Undibacterium sp. KW1: one gene and its partner. Each later gene encodes a partner of the first gene's protein in a complex. Links are inferred from orthologs where the notes say so. Each region holds a gene or a part of one and is shown on either strand. Other genes may lie near its edges. The genes, in order: xseA and UNDKW_RS23745.

What was found.
Region 2: the proteins of xseA (region 1) and UNDKW_RS23745 are in contact, whole or in part, in a cryo-EM structure (PDB 8TXR), measured with the Escherichia coli proteins. The link is inferred for Undibacterium sp. KW1 from one-to-one orthologs.

What each region holds. Positions count from the first base shown.
Region 1 is NZ_AP018439.1:1,739,375-1,742,686, reverse strand. Bases 162-3,144 are described here. They hold xseA (exodeoxyribonuclease VII large subunit), read left to right. Parts: upstream 162-963; coding sequence 964-2,325; downstream 2,326-3,144. Other genes in these bases: sodB (superoxide dismutase [Fe]), read left to right, coding at 2,497-3,075. Outside these bases: UNDKW_RS07645 (DMT family transporter), read left to right, coding at 3,258-3,312. UniProt on the Escherichia coli protein: Bidirectionally degrades single-stranded DNA into large acid-insoluble oligonucleotides, which are then degraded further into small acid-soluble oligonucleotides.
Region 2 is NZ_AP018439.1:5,281,034-5,284,119, forward strand. The notes cover bases 38-2,794. They hold UNDKW_RS23745 (exodeoxyribonuclease VII small subunit), read left to right. Parts: upstream 38-1,150; coding sequence 1,151-1,438; downstream 1,439-2,794. Other genes in these bases: UNDKW_RS23740 (DUF1631 family protein), read right to left, coding at 38-667; UNDKW_RS23750 (polyprenyl synthetase family protein), read left to right, coding at 1,435-2,328; dxs (1-deoxy-D-xylulose-5-phosphate synthase), read left to right, coding at 2,720-2,794. In the rest of the region: more of UNDKW_RS23740, read right to left, coding at 1-37; more of dxs, read left to right, coding at 2,795-3,086. UniProt on the Escherichia coli protein: Bidirectionally degrades single-stranded DNA into large acid-insoluble oligonucleotides, which are then degraded further into small acid-soluble oligonucleotides.

The DNA of each region.
Region 1 (3,312 bases):
TGCCAAAGATTTAGGCACGGCGATTTTGTGGATAAAACAGCATTTTTTCCATTTTAGCCCCGTCTTTTCTACACATAATTTGTGGACAAGTATGTGCAAAAGTCTTGTGCACAATGACAAGTGACTGATTTAAAAGAAAATTATTGTACTGCCAATATTTTAGGCAAACATCTAATCCTGCATATTTTTGCACAAATTTTCAGCATAAAAATGTGGCTAGGAAAATGCTCTGCGTTTTGCACAAAATATGTGGACAAGATTGTGCATTACCGTAAATAAATGCTACAAGTCACTGATTTTTAATCACTAATCCCTACTGCCAGAAAAACAGGCAAACGGCAGTTTTTCTGCGACACAATACTTTTTCCACAGAAAAATTAATTTTAAGACAAGTATTTATAAGCCAGATTTGCGCTAATCCAGGCTTTTGCACAAAATATGTGGACAACTATGTGAAAAAGTATAGGGTATGTAACTAAGTCACTGATTTTAATCATTCTTTTATTCGCGCCTAAAAAAGTGGCAAACTCCAATTATTCACAGGCCAGTTTAAAATATTGCCTTTACCCTCATTTTCTCTGTAGATTGCAGCTTATTCTGCACAAAATATGTGGACAAGCTTGTGTAAAAGCGCATGGAAAGGCACTAAGTACTTGATTTTAAAAAAGATTACCGCAGTGCAAATATTTTAGGCAAACCACCTAAGCTGGCTGGAAAATAAAGTTTTCAACAGCTTAACCACAATTTCTGTGGATAAGTTTGTGCACAAGCGGCTCGATGCAGCGCAATGTCCTTGATTTGAAAGGGAATTTTCATTTTGCCTCATTCTTTTGCAGATTGATTTTTATTAAAAATCAAAGACTTAGATAGTAAACTTTCATTTCTTTTGACATCTCAGAGGCAAAATGACATGCTGATGACCAATCCATGCTTCTGTGGACAGAATTTCAGCCGCCAAGCTTTATGAATCCTGAATCGCCTTACGCTCCCCCAGTAAACACGCCCTCCGTGATGACAGTTACGGCGCTGAATCAGGCCGTTGCTCAGCTTTTGGAACGCAACCTGCCATTGACCTGGGTGTCTGGCGAGATTTCCAACTTTACCCGCGCCGCGTCTGGACATTGGTATTTCACGTTAAAAGACAGTGGCGCCCAGGTCAGGGCCGTGATGTTCCGTGGCCGCGCGCAATATGCCGACTTCCAGCCCAGGGAAGGCGACAAGGTCGAAGTACGTGCCCTGGTCACCCTGTACGCGCCGCGCGGCGATTATCAGTTAAGTGTGGAGGCCATACGCCGTGCCGGCGTTGGCAATTTATATGAAGCATTCTTGCGCCTGAAAGCGCAACTGACACAGGAAGGCTTGTTTGACACCGAGCGCAAGCGCCCCCTGCCCACCTTTGTCAAAACCATAGGTATAGTCACCAGCCCGCAGGCTGCCGCCCTGCGTGACATCCTGACCGCGCTGCACAGGCGAGCGCCACACGTCAACGTCATCCTCTACCCTACTCCAGTACAAGGCGAAGGCGCAGGCATGAAGATCGCCCAGGCGATAGCCTCTGCCGCTGCCCGCGAAGAATGCGATGTCTTGCTGGTTTGCCGTGGCGGTGGCAGTATGGAAGACCTGTGGGCCTTTAATGAAGAAGTGGTCGCCCGCACCATCGTCAATTGCCCCATGCCTGTGATCGCCGGCATAGGCCATGAAACTGACTTTACCATCGCCGATTTTGCCGCTGACTTGCGCGCAGCCACACCTACCGCCGCCGCCGAGCTGGCAGCCACGCCCAGGGATGCCTGGCTACAGTTATTACAGCGCCAGGCGCAAATACTCAGCCGCTGTATGCACAGACAACTGGATGACCAGGCCCAGACCCTGGACTGGCAAAGCCGCCGCCTGCTCAGCCCCAGCGCTGCCATTGCCGCCAGACGTCTGCAACTGGCAAGCCTGGCCCGCAACCTCAGCCTCTGCGCCAGCTTGCCGGTGCGCCAGGCCAGACATGAGCTGACGCAACTGACACTGAGCTGGCAAACACACAAGCCAGACCTGAGCAAACCCAGGGTGCTGCTGGCAGACATGCAAAGACGCCTGCAGCAAGCGGCAAGGCATAGCCTTGAAGGCCAGCAACAACAGTTGTCTGCCCTGCGCAGCCAACTTGAGCTGTTGAACCCTCAACGCACACTGGAGCGCGGCTATGCCATCCTCAGCGACCACAAAGGCAAGGCCTTGCGCAAGACGTCTGAACTCAAACCACAATCACTGATACAAGTCAGACTGGCATCAGGTACCGCTGAAGTTGGCATCAGTAGTGTGCAAACCAAACTGGATTGAGCCATACCGATACAAAACCAATTACCTGCTGTGCCAATTGCAGTCATCATTTTGCGCATATACATAGAATTTGTATAAGGCCGCGTGCACGCTTTTGCACAAAAGCTTACAATGCTGGTCTGGCTTTTCCGGATTGCCGGAAATGATGAACTCACGATAAAAGGACACGATATGGAACATACCTTACCGGCACTGCCTTATGCACTGGATGCTTTGGCTCCACATATCTCCCAGGAGACTCTGGAATATCACTATGGCAAGCATCATCAAACCTATGTGACCAATCTGAACAACCTGATCAAGGGTACAGAATTTGAAAACTCCACACTGGAAGAAATCGTCAAGAAATCTTCTGGCGGCATTTTCAATAACTCAGCACAGATCTGGAACCACACTTTCTACTGGAATGGCCTGAAACCTAATGGCGGCGGCGCACCAAGTGGCAAACTGGCAGATGCCATCAATGCCAAATGGGGTTCTTTCGATGCATTCAAAGAAGCTTTCACCAAGTCTTGCGTAGGCAATTTCGGTTCTTCCTGGACATGGCTGGTCAAAAAAGCCGACGGCACACTGGACATCGTCAACACATCCAATGCAGCAACACCACTGACAACAGCAGACACGCCATTGCTGACTTGCGATCTGTGGGAACACGCTTACTACATCGACTACCGCAATGCACGTCCAAAATACCTGGAAGCATTCTGGGCACTGGTCAACTGGGAATTTGCCACAGCAAACCTGGGCTGAGCCAGCTTGTCGTGATGCCCGTTGCGTCGTGACATATACAGCACAGATGAAAAAAAACCTGCGCATGCATCAGCACCGCAGGTTTTTTTCATCCATCATGCAAGCTGTTTATGCGAAGATCATGGCTCAAATGAGCGCCAGGAACTTTCCCCTAAGCTCTATCGCCTTACTCTTTGAACAGCATGCAAACCAAAGTCTCTCCTTTATTACGCTTTCTTCCCGCCATCTTCATTTTCA
Region 2 (3,086 bases), 3.5 Mb from region 1 along the record:
GCAAGTCGGGCAAAATGCCTTTGGCAATCAATGCTTCATTGAGGGCATTTAAAATTGGTTCCAGATCGAACAGTATGTCGGCTCGCAACAGTGGCAACACCAGCTCATGGGTGTTTACCTCTGGATCAAACTCACACCAGGCAGAATAAATGGTGTGCAGGAAAATCTCTGGACGGAAAGGATTTTGCGCAATGCTCAGTGCATCATGCTCCATCAAGTGGGCAAAACGCATATTCAATGCGGCATACTGCTCGGCACTATCGAGTTCCAGTGTGCGGCCAGCCCTGCTCAGGGCCAGTTTTTTGTCCATCTCTTCGTAAGTGACCAGCGTCAGGGCGACGTCGGCATTGCTCGCGACGATTTTGACACCTTGCAGGAGAGCCTCGATTTCCTTGCGGAAAGCAGCTTCAAATCCAGCCGATGTCAGGTAGAAAAAGGCATAGCCATTTTTTTTGAGCAATTGCCCGGCGTTAAAGCTCAGGTTTGCTTCGCGCGCATCCATGCTTTGCTCAGACAAGGCGAGGAAGGCATTTGCCAGGCGGGCAGAGAATGCATCTAACTGGGATGCCACCAAATGATTCGCCAGCGGAATCAGACCGCGCAAGACGGCATCGCGGGACTGTAGAACAGTACCGGTAGGCTTGGGCAGGTTGGCTGGCGTGGACATGGTGACAAGAGAATCAGGTTATTTTGTTCAAACTGAAATTAGAACAATAAAAGTAAGAAAATTTATCCAAGTAATACTATAGTGCAAATCGCACATTACAATTGCAAAGAATTAAGACAAAGTCATGACACAATTACAGTTTCTTTTGCGGTGTATGTTCTTTGCTCTAAGATAGTTGGAAAACAGCTAATCTGCACAAGAATTAATCAAACTGGATGAACGAACTATATACCGCTAATTTCCACATGGAAATGTTTGAAACGCAATTTCTGCAAAATTTAAGCATAGCTTCAGAACAAATTTCAAAACAGCAACAGCTCCGAGCACATCCCTTAAAATTGATTGCCATCATTGCAATAAACAGTAAATTTCTCGGTATTGCTCTAAAATAGCAGGTTGAACTCTGTTTACCTTGCTTTTCACGCCGATTTTTACGTTTGGTTTCACTTTTTTTTGTTAACGGCGCGAAACAAACATTTCTTTATGACAAAAAAACAATCAACTGCAAATCTAGCTGTTCCCGCCCATCTGGAGGGTCTGTCCTTTGAAGATGCGATGGCTGAGCTCAATAAGCTCGTCAACAGCATGGAAGCAGGCGAGCTGCCGCTTGAAGCCTCTGTAAGTGCTTACCAACGCGGTTCTGAACTGGTGAAATATTGTGCATCCCAGCTAGAAAAAGTAGAGCAACAAGTTAAGGTACTGGAAGCTGGCATGCTCAAACCTTTTGCCGACTCTGGCAATCAGGGTGGCAATCAAGGCAATGAGGAATGAGCATGAGTGAACAATTTGGTAACTGGATGCGACAAACCCAGGCAGAGTGCGAAACCAGCCTGAAACAGTTTTTGCCGGACGAAAATACAGTCCCGCAGCAATTGCATGCCGCCATGCGTTATGCGACCCTGGATGGCGGCAAACGGGTACGTCCTCTATTAGTATATGCAGCAGGCCAGTTGTTTGATGCGCCTGCCGCCTTGCTGAGCCGGGCTGCTGCTGCAGTAGAAATGATCCATGCGTATTCGCTGGTACACGACGACATGCCCTGCATGGACGACGATGCCCTGCGCCGTGGCAAACCTACAGTGCACGTCAAATATGATGAGGCAACCGCACTGCTGGTCGGCGATGCCTTGCAGGCACAGGCCTTTTTGGTCTTGTCTGAAGGTGAAGGTGATGCCAGCGCCAAACTGGCCATGCTGCAATTGCTGGCACGTGCTGCCGGCTCGGTCGGCATGTGTGGCGGACAGGCGATTGATCTGGCCAGCGTCGGTGTCGCCCTGAACCGTGAACAACTGGAGCAGATGCACAGGCTGAAAACCGGTGCCCTGCTACGCTCTTCTGTATTATTAGGGGCCATGTGTGGCAAAACCCTCGCTGCAGATGAAACTGCAGCGCTGGATAGCTATGCTGCCGCGATAGGCCTGGCTTTCCAGGTGGTAGATGATGTGCTCGACGCAACGGCAGATTCTGCCACTCTGGGCAAGACGGCAGGCAAGGACGCGGCAGATAACAAGCCCACCTTTGTCAGCCTCATGGGCCTGGAAGCTTCACGCGCATTAGCCACGCAACTATGCCATGATGCGCATGCAGCACTGAGCAATTTTGGTGACAAGGCCAGTTTATTGCACGACTTGGCAGATTTGATCGTGCAACGCCAGGCTTGATGTCAGGCTGTAGTTGATGTTGTAGGGTGCGCCATGCGCACCATCGTAGTTAAGCCTGCAATCAAGCAAGCGGTGCGCATGGCGCACCCTACGGGCAGCAGTAATTAAGGCTAACAGTAATCACGTCATTCCAGCGCAGGCTGGAATCCATCTGCGCAAGATCAGTTCATGCAGATAGACAAGGTTAGGAGTGTGCGCCGTGCGCACCACAGCAGTAAAAATAGTAAAGCGAACAATAAATTTGGCAGAGAGTTTTGCCAAAGAGTAGTAGTCAGACAGAAGTAAGCACGGACAGTAATACAATGCAGGTATGCGATAGCAGCTCTGACCATCGACCAGTTAATACATGGCAGACAATCAGAGGCGTTTAGCCAAGTAATGAAAAAGAACAATGACGACTTTATTAAACACCATTAATTCCCCCGCTGACCTGCGCAGCATGACGCGCAGCCAACTCAAGCCGCTGGCCGATGAATTGCGTCAATACGTGCTTGACTCCGTTTCCAAGACGGGCGGCCATTTGTCGTCGAACCTGGGCACGGTGGAATTAACCATCGCCCTGCATTACGTCTTCAACACGCCAGAAGACAGGCTGGTATGGGATGTCGGCCATCAGACCTATCCACACAAGATTCTGACAGGCCGTCGTGACCAGATGCATAGCCTGCGTCAGTTGAATGGCATCTCCGGTTTCCCGCGTCGTACTGAAAGTGAATACGATACCTTTGGCACCGCGCACTCATCGACCTCGATTTCTG